Regions from separate parts of the Brevibacillus sp. RS1.1 genome, predicted to be linked through region 2. Evidence: riboswitches for the same ligand, from Rfam matches in the RefSeq annotation. Region 2 holds a riboswitch; each other region holds the start of a gene.
What was found. A riboswitch is a leader RNA that binds a small molecule or an ion and turns the genes downstream of it on or off. The one in region 2 is predicted to bind cyclic di-AMP.
Positions count from the first base shown of each region.

Region 1 (4,203 bases), on a different contig from region 2:
GCGGTGCTGGCATGCCGTTGCACGGAATTGAACATCCGCTGAGCGGAATCTACGATATGGCTCACGGTCGTGGACTGGCGATCCTGTCCCTTCCTTATTTCGAACAAGTGATATTGCAAGACCGTCCCGAGAGACTAGCCCGTATGGGACGTCATTGTTTTGGCGTTATGGTGGAGAATGAGAGCGAAGCAGCACGAGCAACGATTGATGCCGTTCGCCGTTGGTATGAGCGTATGGGAATCACAGAACGTCTGTCTGACTTCGGTGTGACCAAACAATCACTGGTCCAAATGGCTGAGGAAGCGGTTCGCATCGGCGGACGCGGAATCGGGTATCTGCCTAGCTCACGAAAATTGAATGAATCCGATGTAATCGCGATCTACGAGGCTTGCCTGTAATGGAAGCATCAAACACACTGGCGAGCCTACGCTCAGTTATGTAATAATACAAATTAATCATTAATCAAAATTATTTTACTACGGAGGTTACCACCATGGCAGATCCACGCATTAATGAACTGGCAAGCCGTCTCGTCCGTTACTCACTCCATTTGCAAAAAGGCGAAAAAGTTCTGATCGAAAATACAGGCCTGCAACCTGAACTCGTTCGTGCACTTGTGCGTGAATCATTTGCAGTTGGGGCTCTGCCTTTGGTCACCTTAAAAGACCAGGAAGTCATGCGTGCACTCTATCAAGGCACGAGCGAAGAACATATGGCTCTGATGGCAAAATACGAGTATGACCGGATGAAGGACATGGACGCTTACATCGCCATTCGCGCCTACGACAACATCAACGAGTATGCCGACGTACCGGACGACAAAATGGGCATTTACGCTCGTGTCCTGTATCAACCTGTACATACGAACGAGCGCGTTCCGAACAAACGCTGGGTTGTACTGCGCTACCCAAACAAGTCGATGGCACAGCTGTCCAAAATGAGTCTCGAGAGCTTTGAGGACTTCTACTTCTCCGTCTGCAATCTGGACTACGCGAAAATGTCAGCTGCCATGACTCCGTTGAAAGAGCTGATGGAGCGCACCGATCGCGTACGCATCGTCGGTCCAAAAACGGACCTGCGCTTCTCCATAAAAGGAATCAATGCCATCAAGTGTGACGGTAAACGCAATATCCCGGATGGCGAAGTATACACCGCTCCTGTACGCGATTCCGTGGAAGGAACGATTTTCTACAACGCGGCATCAATCTACAACGGCATTACCTTCAATGATGTTCAGTTCACTTTCAAAGAAGGCAAAATCGTGGAAGCGACCAGCTCCAATACTAAAGCATTGAACGACATCCTCGACACGGACGAGGGCGCACGTTATATCGGAGAATTCGCGATCGGCTTCAACCCGCACATCCTCCACCCGATGCTGGACATCCTGTTTGACGAAAAAATCGCGGGCAGCTTCCACTTCACGCCAGGGAATGCTTACACAGTAGCAGACAACGGCAACCGCTCCTCCGTTCACTGGGACTTGGTCCAAATCCAACGCCCTGAATACGGCGGCGGCGAAATCTGGTTTGACGATGTGCTTATTAGAAAAGATGGGCGCTTTGTGTTGCCAGAGCTGGAAGGCTTGAACCCGGAGAATTTGATTTAAACGAAATGAATGAAAAAAAGGGTTAGGGAATGAGTTCCCTAGCCCCTTTTCTATTGTTCAGAGAAAATAAAGTGTTAGACTGGCCTATTTTACAGGCGACACTGTAAGCGGGATTGGTGAGTGTCGAACTCCACCCTCTCAATAAAACAAGAGATATTCTTATTAATCCTACCAAATTTTACGGGTTTCTTTCACCGGTGAATCTCTGTTATTCTAGGTCATGCCAAACAAAACAGCCGAAACTTCCTCTCGAATGGAAGTGCGGGGGAGCTTTTTTACTTGCAGATGAGAGATCTGCATGGGGTGAATCGCCAAAGTGCGTAGGGTTGTTTCCTCAATCCGAATCCGTCAACTAACCTCGTAGGCCAAAAAAAGGAGACGATGTGAATATGAAACGCCTTGGTACTATTGCAATCGCGACATTGGGATTGGGATTTGTTCTTTCCGGCTTTTCTAACACAGCTTCTGCCGCTACCACATGTCCGCAATACGGGTATCAACCATATATGCAACCTGTCCAACCGCAAATGCAAGCACCTTACGCAGCACCAGCGAATCAACAGCAGCCAGCTCAACAGCCAGTAAAACAAGCTAACCAACAAGTGGATGCTTCCTCTGTTGGGAAGCAAGTAACTGATTTGGTAAACCAAGAGCGTGCAAAAGCAGGTCTGAAGCCAGTGGAACTGGATGCTTCCCTGAACAAAGTTGCACAAGCAAAAGCGGCTGATATGTCCAACAACAACTACTTTGACCATACAAGCCCTACGTATGGCTCTCCATTTGACATGATGAAACAATTCGTTGTATCTTCTAGGACCGCGGGTGAGAACATCGCCATGGGTCAACGCACCGCTGAGGAAGTCATGAACCAATGGATGAACAGTGAAGGACACCGTCAAAACATCATGAATCCTTCCTTCACCAAAATCGGTGTAGGCTTTGTGAATGGATACTGGGTACAAGAATTCATCGGATAATGAATTTAGATATAAATGCCGAGTCCTCTAGCGGGGACCCGGCTTTCTTATTTTTTCCCTGCCTTGTCTGGAGTGGCCCTTGAACATCTATCTCCGTGAAAAGCCAACAGCTAGCTTTATACGCTTTATTCAGATTTACTTCCCATTTCTAGCTCGTTTGTCTTTTCTTCATCCACCGATTCCGCACCTTCTCGAATTTTTTCTACAACTTCTTCAGATTTGAGTTGCTTGTGCGAAGGAAGTTCTAAAAAAGTAGAAGCACGTCGATCGAGCCACAAGCTTTCCTCACCTTCCCTATCAGTTGCAACGAAGATAAACCCACCTGAATAACTAAAGTACGTAATGTTTACATCTTCCCCGAGTGTATTTTTCATGTTCTCGTAAAGGTCAAACAATTCAGGACCAGTTTTTTCACCACCAGCCATGATTGGCTCTGTATCTGTTGCTAAAACTATACCTTTTACTTCATCCCCTTCCATAATGAAGGAAAGTTTTTCATCCGTTGAAGATAGTAGTCCTTGCATATTCGTATCGTTGTATTTACGTATTTTATCCGCTTCTGGTAAAACAGCTCCCTGAATCGAAAAGTTCGACAGGGCTACATTCCTACTCGATTTGCTTAAGGGGTGGTTCTCTTTGTTACGTGCCTGTTCCATCTTTTTATATGCCTGTAGTGCTTCCTTATCCCCTTGGTTAATGGCCCCAGCCCAAGTAGCCAATGATATTCCAGCAACAATTACCGCACCTATCAATGTCCATGTGTATTTATTCATAACTCCCCCAAAGTTAATTCATTTCGATACAGGAATATTATACCAATTTTTCAAATCTCAATGAATTATGCAATAAAAAAATGGAGACATTGAAGCGTCTCCATTTTTTATTTTTGCCATCATTTCATCCATACGGCAGCCTGACCTCAAAACACGTACGAATCAAATCACTTTGGACAGAAATCGTTCCCCGATGCTTCTCGACGATATTTTTTGCAATAAACAAGCCGAGTCCTGTTCCTCCCCCTTGATGCGTTCGCGCTTTGTCGCCTGTAAAAAACATTTCAAAAATATGCGGCAGCGCCTCCTCAGGTATCTGGTCGCCGTAATTCATGATTTGCACAACCACTTCATCGCCCTCACGATAAGCGTTCAAATCGATAAACTGGCCATCTCCCCCGTAGCGTATCGCGTTGGTCAGGATATTCTCAAATACGCGCGCCAAAAGCTCCCCATCTCCCACGATCACTAATTGGGCAGCAACCGTACACCGCGCGACGAGCTCATTTTTCTCAAAGGAAGGATACATCTCCTCATTTAACTGGACAAGCAATTCACTCAAATCAATGGCCTTTTGCTCGATGGTAACCATGCCGTAATTCATTCTCGTAATTTCGAAGAGCTCATCAATCAGCTTTTCCAATCGATGCGATTTGGTAAGAGCAATCGTCGCATAATGCCGCATCTGTTCTTGTGTTATCTGCTCATCTTGCAAAATGAGATCCAGATAACCCAGAACAGATGTCAGTGGTGTACGCAAATCATGCGCCAGATTCAAAACAAGCTGATCCTTGCTGCTTTCGGCGAAATCTCCTCTTTCTACCGCCTTTTGCAGCATTTCGCT
Region 1 covers NZ_JABSVA010000006.1:65,246-69,448, reverse strand. The annotation lists gene HP570_RS19800 (iron-containing alcohol dehydrogenase) at 1-398, shown strand, start outside; gene HP570_RS19795 (aminopeptidase) at 494-1,609, shown strand; cyclic di-AMP (ydaO/yuaA leader) riboswitch at 1,834-1,991, shown strand; gene HP570_RS19790 (CAP domain-containing protein) at 1,999-2,586, shown strand; gene HP570_RS19785 (hypothetical protein) at 2,712-3,359, opposite strand; gene HP570_RS19780 (sensor histidine kinase) at 3,484-4,203, opposite strand, start outside.
Region 1: linked by a shared signal. The riboswitch ahead of HP570_RS19790 (CAP domain-containing protein) and the one ahead of HP570_RS00560 (CAP domain-containing protein) in region 2 are both predicted to bind cyclic di-AMP.

Region 2 (4,203 bases):
GGACCTGGTCTGACTTATATTCGGTATGCATTGGAGAATGCCATGCATGCGATCGCGATTTCAAAAGGTGCGCTTGTTGTTGATTATGCTGGTTTGGCCGCTCTTGCCAAAAAACATGGTACCGCGTTGAAAATTAGTGGGGCAACAGCAGCAGCTCTGCCGACGATCGATCTTTTGCAGTATAACTTGGCAGGCTGTGAAGTAAAACGAGTCGAAGGTATTTTTACAGGAACGACGAACTTCGTGCTAACAAAAATGATGGAAGAGGGGCTCACCTGTACAGCAGCTGTCGAGCTCGCTCAGAAGATGGGGATTGCCGAACCGGATCCCTCCTACGATATCGATGGTTGGGATACAGCTTCGAAGCTCACGATCCTGGCAAACGCTGCTTTTGGCGGGCAAGTAAATCTAACCGATATCGAACGCGCAAGTATTCGCGAAATAACCACGTTCCAAATCGAGACGTGGAAAAAGCATACGAAGATTCCCAAGCTGATCGGAACGATTCAAAAGGAAGCGAATGGTACGGTTTCTGTAGCAGTTGAGCTGTGTGCGGTGGATTTTACCCATCCGTTTGCATCCGTATCAGGTACGACAAAAGCCATCCGGGTAGAAACAGATGTCATGGGGGATTTATTGGTCGTTGGAGGAAAATCAGATCCTGTCGCGGCAGCAGCGGCTGCCTTAAAAGACCTTGAACATATTATTAGCAGATAGGTTCATTTGCATGTGCTTCCAGTGTTCCTTAGGAATGAGTCGTTTAGAGCCGCGTGCATACTAGGGATGTACCACCAAAAACGGCGAGGGGGCCATACGGATGAAACAATCGTCTGATGTCAATGCCGAGCTGCAGCAAGTATCTGCTTACCCAACCAAGCAAGAAATGAATCAAAAGGACGTTGCTTTGCTAGATGAGCAGGAAAGCTGCTGTACCCCCAAAAAACAGGCTTCTGAAACACAGCCGGATTAATGTCTACACGAAAAAGCCGGGTCTCGATTAAGAGACACCGGCTTTTCGTTTCGTGCAAAGCGTGTTACCCGATAAATTCTTGTACCCAGTAGCCATTTGTGAAGCCTACACCAATTTTTGTGAAGTCAGGGTTCATAATGTTTTGGCGGTGGCCTTCACTGTTCATCCATTGTTGCATGACTTCTTGTGGACTCTGTTGACCCATGGCGATATTCTCACCTGCTGTCGAGTATTGAATGCCATACTGCTTCATCATGTCAAATGGGGAACCGTACGTTGGGCTGTTGTGGTCAAAATAGTTGTTAGCAGACATATCTTGTGCTTTTGCCAACGCTACTTTGGACAGTGTTGCATCCATTTGAACAGGCTTGAGACCTGCTTTTGCACGTTCTTGGTTTACCAAATCCGCGACTTGTTTCGCAAAATCACCCGTCTTAGCTTGATCCGCTTGTTTTACTGGAGCGGCAGGCTCAGTGACATTATTGGTAGGTTGTGCTGGTGCTGTTTGTACTAGTTGTGCTGGTGTTTGTTGTACTGGAGCTTGTTGTACGGGTGCTTGTTGGAAAGATCCTGGTTGATACGGGCATGGTTGTTGTACAGGTGTAGCTTGTCCTTGCTTAACAGGTTGCATCAGCTGTACTGCTTGTGGCTGGCCAGGAACAAAGCCTTGCTTTTGGAAAAAGTTAAGGAACTGTTGAGCATTTGGTGCTTTTTGGAATTGTCCCATATTTTGACCCACATTGAATTGGAATTGTCCGTTCTTCAATGGGCAGTTAGATGCTGCGGAAGCAGAAGAAGCAAACCCTGTCAAAGCCAAGCCCAGACCAAGAGTCATCGCGATTGTAACAGAACCAAAACGTTTCATAAAACAAATCTCTCCTTTTTTTTGCCTACGAGGTTAGTTGTCGGATTCGGATTGAGGAAACAACCCTACGCCAGTTTGGCGATTCACCCCAATGTGGAATAGCTCATCCACAAAAAAGTCCCCCGCACTTCCTTTTCAAAGAGGAAGTCTCGGCTTATTTCGTTTGGCATGAACAACGATATCAAACAATCCCAATCGAAATAAAGGAGTAATATATGGCAAATAGCTAGAATCGTTGATAAATTAGGCTCATTTCGTTTCGTTTGATTGTTCCTTCCAGGCAGTTAAGCCGCCTTCCAATGCTTTTGCATGAAAACCATGCTCACGAAGGAGAGCCGCAGCTTTTTGAGCTTTGTTACCTGTTGTACATAAGGTAACGATTTGCACATTTTGCGCGAGTTTTTCGGTTTCTTCATCAAGCGGCTTGTCCTGTTCTTTCATAAGAAGATAGGGGACGTTTTGCGTCGATGCGTTTTCGTGAACGAGGCTGCCGGAAACAAATTTCTCGGCGTCGCGTACGTCCAATAAAAGTACGGGCACTTTCTTTTCAAGCATTTCAGATAATTGAATGGTTGTCAAAATATGATTTTGCAATGTAATCCCTCCCAATCCTATTGTATCAGAGTCCCGCTTCGTCCAGAATAAGGGTGAACGGTTGCTTTTTTTGGACAACCATGGTAGAATGAGGTTGCTACTTGAAAAATTGATACCTAATCATTCATCGAGGTGTTTGTATGCTGATGGATAACATTTTTGGATCCCCGATTCACACTGGCGCGGTCATCGGAGCCGCAAGGATGGAAGAGAGGAAGGGCTTTCATTGTTTTAGGTTTTCAAAAGGTTTAGTTTTTTATTTTGCAGTTCCGTCCTATGACATTCACATTTTTGCCGGGTAGGTAAAATTCACATATCATGAAGGCGTATCATCGCACATGATCTGGTATTTCTTCATGATATGTGAGCTTTATTTGCTTCGGTAAATATGACTAGCATATTCAAATCAATTTTTGGAGGTTTTTTCAAATGCAAACGAACGGAACAGTAAAATGGTTTAACGCAGAAAAAGGTTTCGGTTTCATTCAAGTAGAAGGCGGAGACGATGTATTCGTACACTTCAGCGCAATCCAAGGTGACGGTTTCAAAACTTTGGACGAAGGTCAAAAAGTTCAATTCAACATCGTTCAAGGCAACCGTGGCCCACAAGCTGAGAACGTAGTAAAACTGTAAGTCTCCTTTTCAAAGAAACTGTCCTTTCGAGGGCAGTTTCTTTTTTTGTCGTGGTCGTAGAAGCAAAAAGGCGTTGGGATCGTCCCAAGCGCCTTTTCCTGCATGCGAATGGATAAAAAAAGGAACTATGGCGTCCCACCATAATTCCTCATTTTCTTCCTGCAAGATAGTTAAATACAAGTTTCGATTTCGACAGTTTGGAACTGACTGTCAAGAACGGTAAGACCAACAACTTGACCGCCGCCGATAGTAGTACGGCCATAAGTGGTGAGAAGGACATTTCTGTTGTTTTCTGCTACGGTAAGGCGGACTTCATAGTGGAAAGAAGCGGGGATCAGCGCATTGAAAGCAGTTCGAGTATTCGCTGGGATAAATTGCGTGATGTCAAGCAAGGTGCTAACTGGATTCGTTTGCGTAACTGCGTTACCCCAGTTTAATACTTGCACACGTACTTCAACCGGTTCTGTGTTCAGATTTACCAGGTCGAGGTGAGCGGTGAGAGCACGGGCGAGGTTGTTTTGCAAAATACCGGTCGTTCTCACAGTATTTCTTCTTGGGCGTTTGTGATTTCTTTTTTCCGAATTACCTTGATCGTCGTCGTATTCGATTTCAGACATCCATGTTCACTCCATTCTTGTTAATCTAGTGGGACAATAATACGATATTGTTTCTTGTCTTAATTCGTAACGGCGAACGTAAGGGGACGAGTACCTATTTTTGATAGAGGATGGTGGAGGGTTTGGGAGATAGAACTGTATGCAAACAACTTGACTATACAGCTCGATTTGATTGGGGATACGAAGGGGTAGAACAGGTCGGGGCAGCATCGGATATGATCGTCATTATCGATGTGCTCTCCTTCAGCACGTGTGTCGATATCGTAACGGGACGAGGAGGTATCGTCTATCCTTATCAGGTAAAGGATGAGTCAACCGTAGCATTCGCCAAACAAAAAGCAGCGCTGCTCGCTGGAAAACGCGGAGAACCAGTCTCCCTTTCACCCACCTGTTTGAAAACGGTTCCAATGGGAAGTAGAATCGTATTACCCTCGCCAAACGGATCGACCTGTACCGTGTTGGCGAAGAAAACAGGTGCGAAGGTAATCGCTGCGTGCTTGCGAAACGCGCCATCTGTGGCCAGA
Region 2 covers NZ_JABSVA010000001.1:147,584-151,786, reverse strand. The annotation lists gene HP570_RS00570 (homoserine dehydrogenase) at 1-717, shown strand, start outside; gene HP570_RS00565 (hypothetical protein) at 818-970, shown strand; gene HP570_RS00560 (CAP domain-containing protein) at 1,035-1,835, opposite strand; cyclic di-AMP (ydaO/yuaA leader) riboswitch at 1,843-2,000, opposite strand; gene HP570_RS00555 (rhodanese-like domain-containing protein) at 2,085-2,429, opposite strand; gene HP570_RS00550 (cold-shock protein) at 2,859-3,062, shown strand; gene HP570_RS00545 (hypothetical protein) at 3,233-3,679, opposite strand; gene HP570_RS00540 (2-phosphosulfolactate phosphatase) at 3,793-4,203, shown strand, end outside.

Region 3 (4,203 bases), on a different contig from region 2:
ACCTGGCAACTTCGGTGAGGCTTTGGAAAAAGCAATTGCCGTACTCGTAATCGCTTGCCCATGCGCCCTCGGTTTGGCAACACCGACCTCAATCATGGCGGGCTCTGGACGCGCAGCTGAGCTGGGCATCCTGTTCAAAGGCGGGGAGCATCTGGAGACGGCTCACCACTTGGATACGATCGTCCTCGATAAAACAGGGACTGTAACCAAAGGCGAGCCAGAACTGACAGACGTCATCGCCATTGATATCGAAGAACAAGAGCTGCTCTCTTTAGTCGGTGCCGCTGAGAAAAACTCCGAGCACCCATTGGCTCAAGCTATCGTTCGCGGTATTGCGGATAAAGGAATCACTGTGGCTGATACGGGTTCGTTTGAAGCCATTCCTGGTTTCGGTATCCGGGCCACCGTCTCCAGCAAAGAAGTACTCGTCGGTACCCGCCGTTTGCTGGAAAAACATCAAATTTCATACCAAGCAGTGTCCGATACCATGCTGGCACTGGAGCGCTCCGGTAAAACGGCGATGCTCGCAGTCGTCGAAGGCAAGCTCGCTGGTTTGATTGCCGTAGCGGATACGATCAAACCAACCTCCAAGCAAGCGGTTCAGCGTATGAAAGCAATGGGATTGACTGTGATCATGATGACCGGTGACAACCGTCAAACCGCCGAGGCCATTGCCCGTGAAGCAGGAATCGATCACGTCATCGCAGAAGTCCTGCCTGAAGGCAAAGCCGCAGAAGTGAAAAAACTGCAAGAACAAGGCAAAAAAGTCGCGATGGTCGGCGATGGTATCAACGATGCTCCTGCACTCGCTACCGCTGACGTCGGTATGGCAATCGGTACAGGTACAGATGTGGCGATGGAAGCAGCCGATATTACCCTGATGCGCGGCGAACTGACTAGTGTCGCAGACGCCATCGAGATGAGTAAGCTCACCATCCGCAACATCAAGCAAAACCTGTTCTGGGCATTGGCCTACAACACCTTGGGCATCCCAATTGCCGCAATCGGCTTACTCGCTCCATGGCTTGCCGGTGCCGCAATGGCCTTCAGCTCCGTATCCGTCGTACTCAACGCACTAAGACTGCAACGAGTGAAGCTGTAACAACAGTAACAAGCGGCTTCGTCCGCCTTACCTATACAACATAAAATGCAAGGAGAGATTGATCATGACAAATATCACATTGAACGTAGAGGGCATGTCTTGCAATAAATGCGTAGCGCGCATCGAGAACACATTGAAAGATCTTGGTGCAGAAGGCAAAGTAAACCTGGCTGAAAAAAAGGTTGAGGTTTCCTATAACGAGAGCAACTTGACTCTCGATGCAGTGAAAGAAGCTATTGAAGACCAAGGTTACGACGTCGTTTAATCATTGTATCTTTGAAAAGCAAAGCTCCTGCCTGATTCATTGAGGCGGGGGCTTTTTGGTGTTGAGGTAAAAGTGGCTGTAGGGGAGGGGAAGAAGCCCATTTCCAGTCTACGCTTCCACCTACGCCCCGCAAGGGGTTAGACTGTCCGCTACGAAATAAATGTCGGGAGCGCTTCAAAAGTAGAGTTTCGAGGATGTATTCGCAGAGGTTGAAGCTGACAACCCCCGCCATTCATTTCTCCGCTAAGTAGGGCTCCAGAGGCGCTAGGACTGGAAATGTTCTTCTTCCCAAGCGGCTATTGTTTACATCTTGAAAGCATCATTCAAAAAGTCTTTAAAAAAGCGTAGAACCTCAACAGCTCGTAGAGGAAACAGGTGAAATAAGCGAAGATCTTTGGACACACCTACCGAGGCGCAGTGAAAAAAAGCGAAACTGCCTTTAGCGTCCACCTCTGAGCCACATCCTGATGGACTACTTTGGACGCGGTTTCGCTTTTTTTCACGGAGCCGGGCACCCCATGCTCCCGCGCAGGGGTTCCAAGAATCTGAGCGTTTTCTCCTGTTTCCTCCCCACCACAACAGCGAGTATAACGCACTAATCCTTCAACCGAATAAGCAACGAACAGCTAATCCAATCCGACTCATAAAGAAAGCCGTAATCCGGTTAAAACCATGCTAAACGAACGTTCACAATAACTGGAAGCCAGCGTATAATTCAAATCACAATCACGCTTCAATAAGAAACAACACATACGGCCTAGTTCCGATATTCTCGGAAGCGGGGGAACCAATCTTTTGGGGTTAATCCTGAGTGATCAGGAGGGATGAGGAAATGTCTTCTCTGCCATCCTACCCGTCAGCTAACCTCGTCGGCCAAAGCAGGGAAGGTCATGGATGGATAAAGTCTAGGCATTTTATGCGCAACAAGGGGATTCCTTGCGGGCGTGTGATAGGCCGATACAGGCTTTTTCTTTGGGACCTTTGTTCTGGAGAAAAAGGATGGATCGGTCTATTTTTTTATGGAAATATCGACGAGCAGCTTACGCGATACAGTCGTGAAGGAAATGGTGTGGATCGCTGGGAGGCAGTCGGTACGACATAAACCGCTGACAATCGAAATCGGGAAGACAGAGTACAGGGAGTCCTGACAATGGACGCCAGGTATTCCGTAAGCCTGCGGATTTTCTACACGAGTAAAAATCAAGCGTGCCTGCTTAGGTTTGCTGGAGTGTGGAAGCTTCGCGGGCTTTTTACATTTACGAAAAAACGAAGGATGAGGGATATCATGTCCAAAATGAAAGTCCATCAACTTACAAAAGTGTTTGGCAAGCAGCCCGAGCTGGCCTTGAAGCTGCTGGCGGAAGGACGTAAAAAAGAACAAATTTACAAGCAAACCGGCCAGTCCATCGGTGTCAATCAGGTCAGCTTTGAAGTCGAGGAAGGCGAAATCTTCGTCATCATGGGCCTATCCGGCAGCGGCAAATCAACCTTAATCCGACTGTGTAATCGACTGATTGACCCAACGAGCGGAAGCATCGAGATCGATGGGGAAGAGATCGTGGCCATGAAGGCGACAGCTTTGCGCGAGGTGCGGAGGAAGAAGCTCGGGATGGTTTTCCAAAACTTCGCCCTGTTTCCGCAGCGGACGGTACGGGAAAACGTGGAGTTTGGTTTGGAGATTCAACAAGTACCACCAGGGCTCCGACAAGAAAAAGCACGGGAAGCGCTCGCGCTCGTTGGATTGACCGAGTGGGAAAATGCGTACCCAGATCAATTGAGCGGAGGTATGCGTCAACGAGTCGGATTGGCGCGGGCGTTGGCTAATAATCCAGATATTCTCTTGATGGACGAAGCGTTCAGTGCACTGGACCCGCTCATTCGAAAAGATATGCAGGATGAGCTGCTGGAGCTTCAGATGACGATGAAAAAGACGATCCTGTTCATTACACATGACTTGCATGAGGCGTTGCGACTGGGCGACCGGATTGCCTTTATGAAAGACGGGCAGATCATTCAAATCGGCCGCCCAGAAGAAATCCTGGCTGACCCAGCGGATGAATTCGTGCGGAAGTTCGTGGAGGATGCCGACCTGTCCAGGGTGCTCGTTGCTGAAAATGTGATGAAACGGGCAGAAGCAATCACGCCTGACAAAGGGGCCCGAGTGGCACTGCAACTCATGATGGATAATGGCGTGTCCAGCTTGTACGTCGTGGACAAAAAGCGCACACTGCTCGGATTGATTACGGCGTATGACGTATCACTCGCGATCAGTACGGGAGATTCGCTGGAGGCAATCATGAAAACCGACCTCCCTACCGTTTCGCCTGACGCACGTCTGCACAGCTTGTTCCCGATGATGGCAGACCTGCATGTCCCGATTGCGGTAGTGGGCGAGCAGCAGCGTTTGTTGGGTGTCATCGTAAAAGGAGCGGTGCTAGGCGGGCTGGTAGGCAAAGTCAATGTCCAAGAACATCAGAGAGCAGAGGTGATGAGTGATGGACGTCGTGCCTAAGCTACCGATTGGCGGTTGGATGGAAGGGTTCGTGGAGGTGCTGGGCCAGTACAAAGGGGTATTGTTTGATCCGGTGGCTATCGTCATTTCCACGATGGTGACTTACTGTTCTACGGTTTTGGCAGAGATACCTTCGCTGATTCTCATCTTGCTGCTGGGGGCCGCTGCGTGGGTTTTTGCAGGGAGAGCGTCCATGGTCTTTACGGTTGTTGGACTTTCTCTCATCCACAACTTGGGGTACTGGGATGAAACGATGGAGACATTGGGACTCGTCCTCACTGCCACCATGATTTCGATCGCTATCGGGATTCCGGTGGGCATTCT
Region 3 covers NZ_JABSVA010000009.1:149,599-153,801, reverse strand. The annotation lists gene HP570_RS23770 (heavy metal translocating P-type ATPase) at 1-1,102, shown strand, start outside; gene HP570_RS23765 (cation transporter) at 1,167-1,367, shown strand; cyclic di-AMP (ydaO/yuaA leader) riboswitch at 2,112-2,258, shown strand; gene HP570_RS23755 (quaternary amine ABC transporter ATP-binding protein) at 2,653-3,879, shown strand; gene HP570_RS23750 (ABC transporter permease) at 3,863-4,203, shown strand, end outside.
Region 3: linked by a shared signal. The riboswitch ahead of HP570_RS23755 (quaternary amine ABC transporter ATP-binding protein) and the one ahead of HP570_RS00560 (CAP domain-containing protein) in region 2 are both predicted to bind cyclic di-AMP.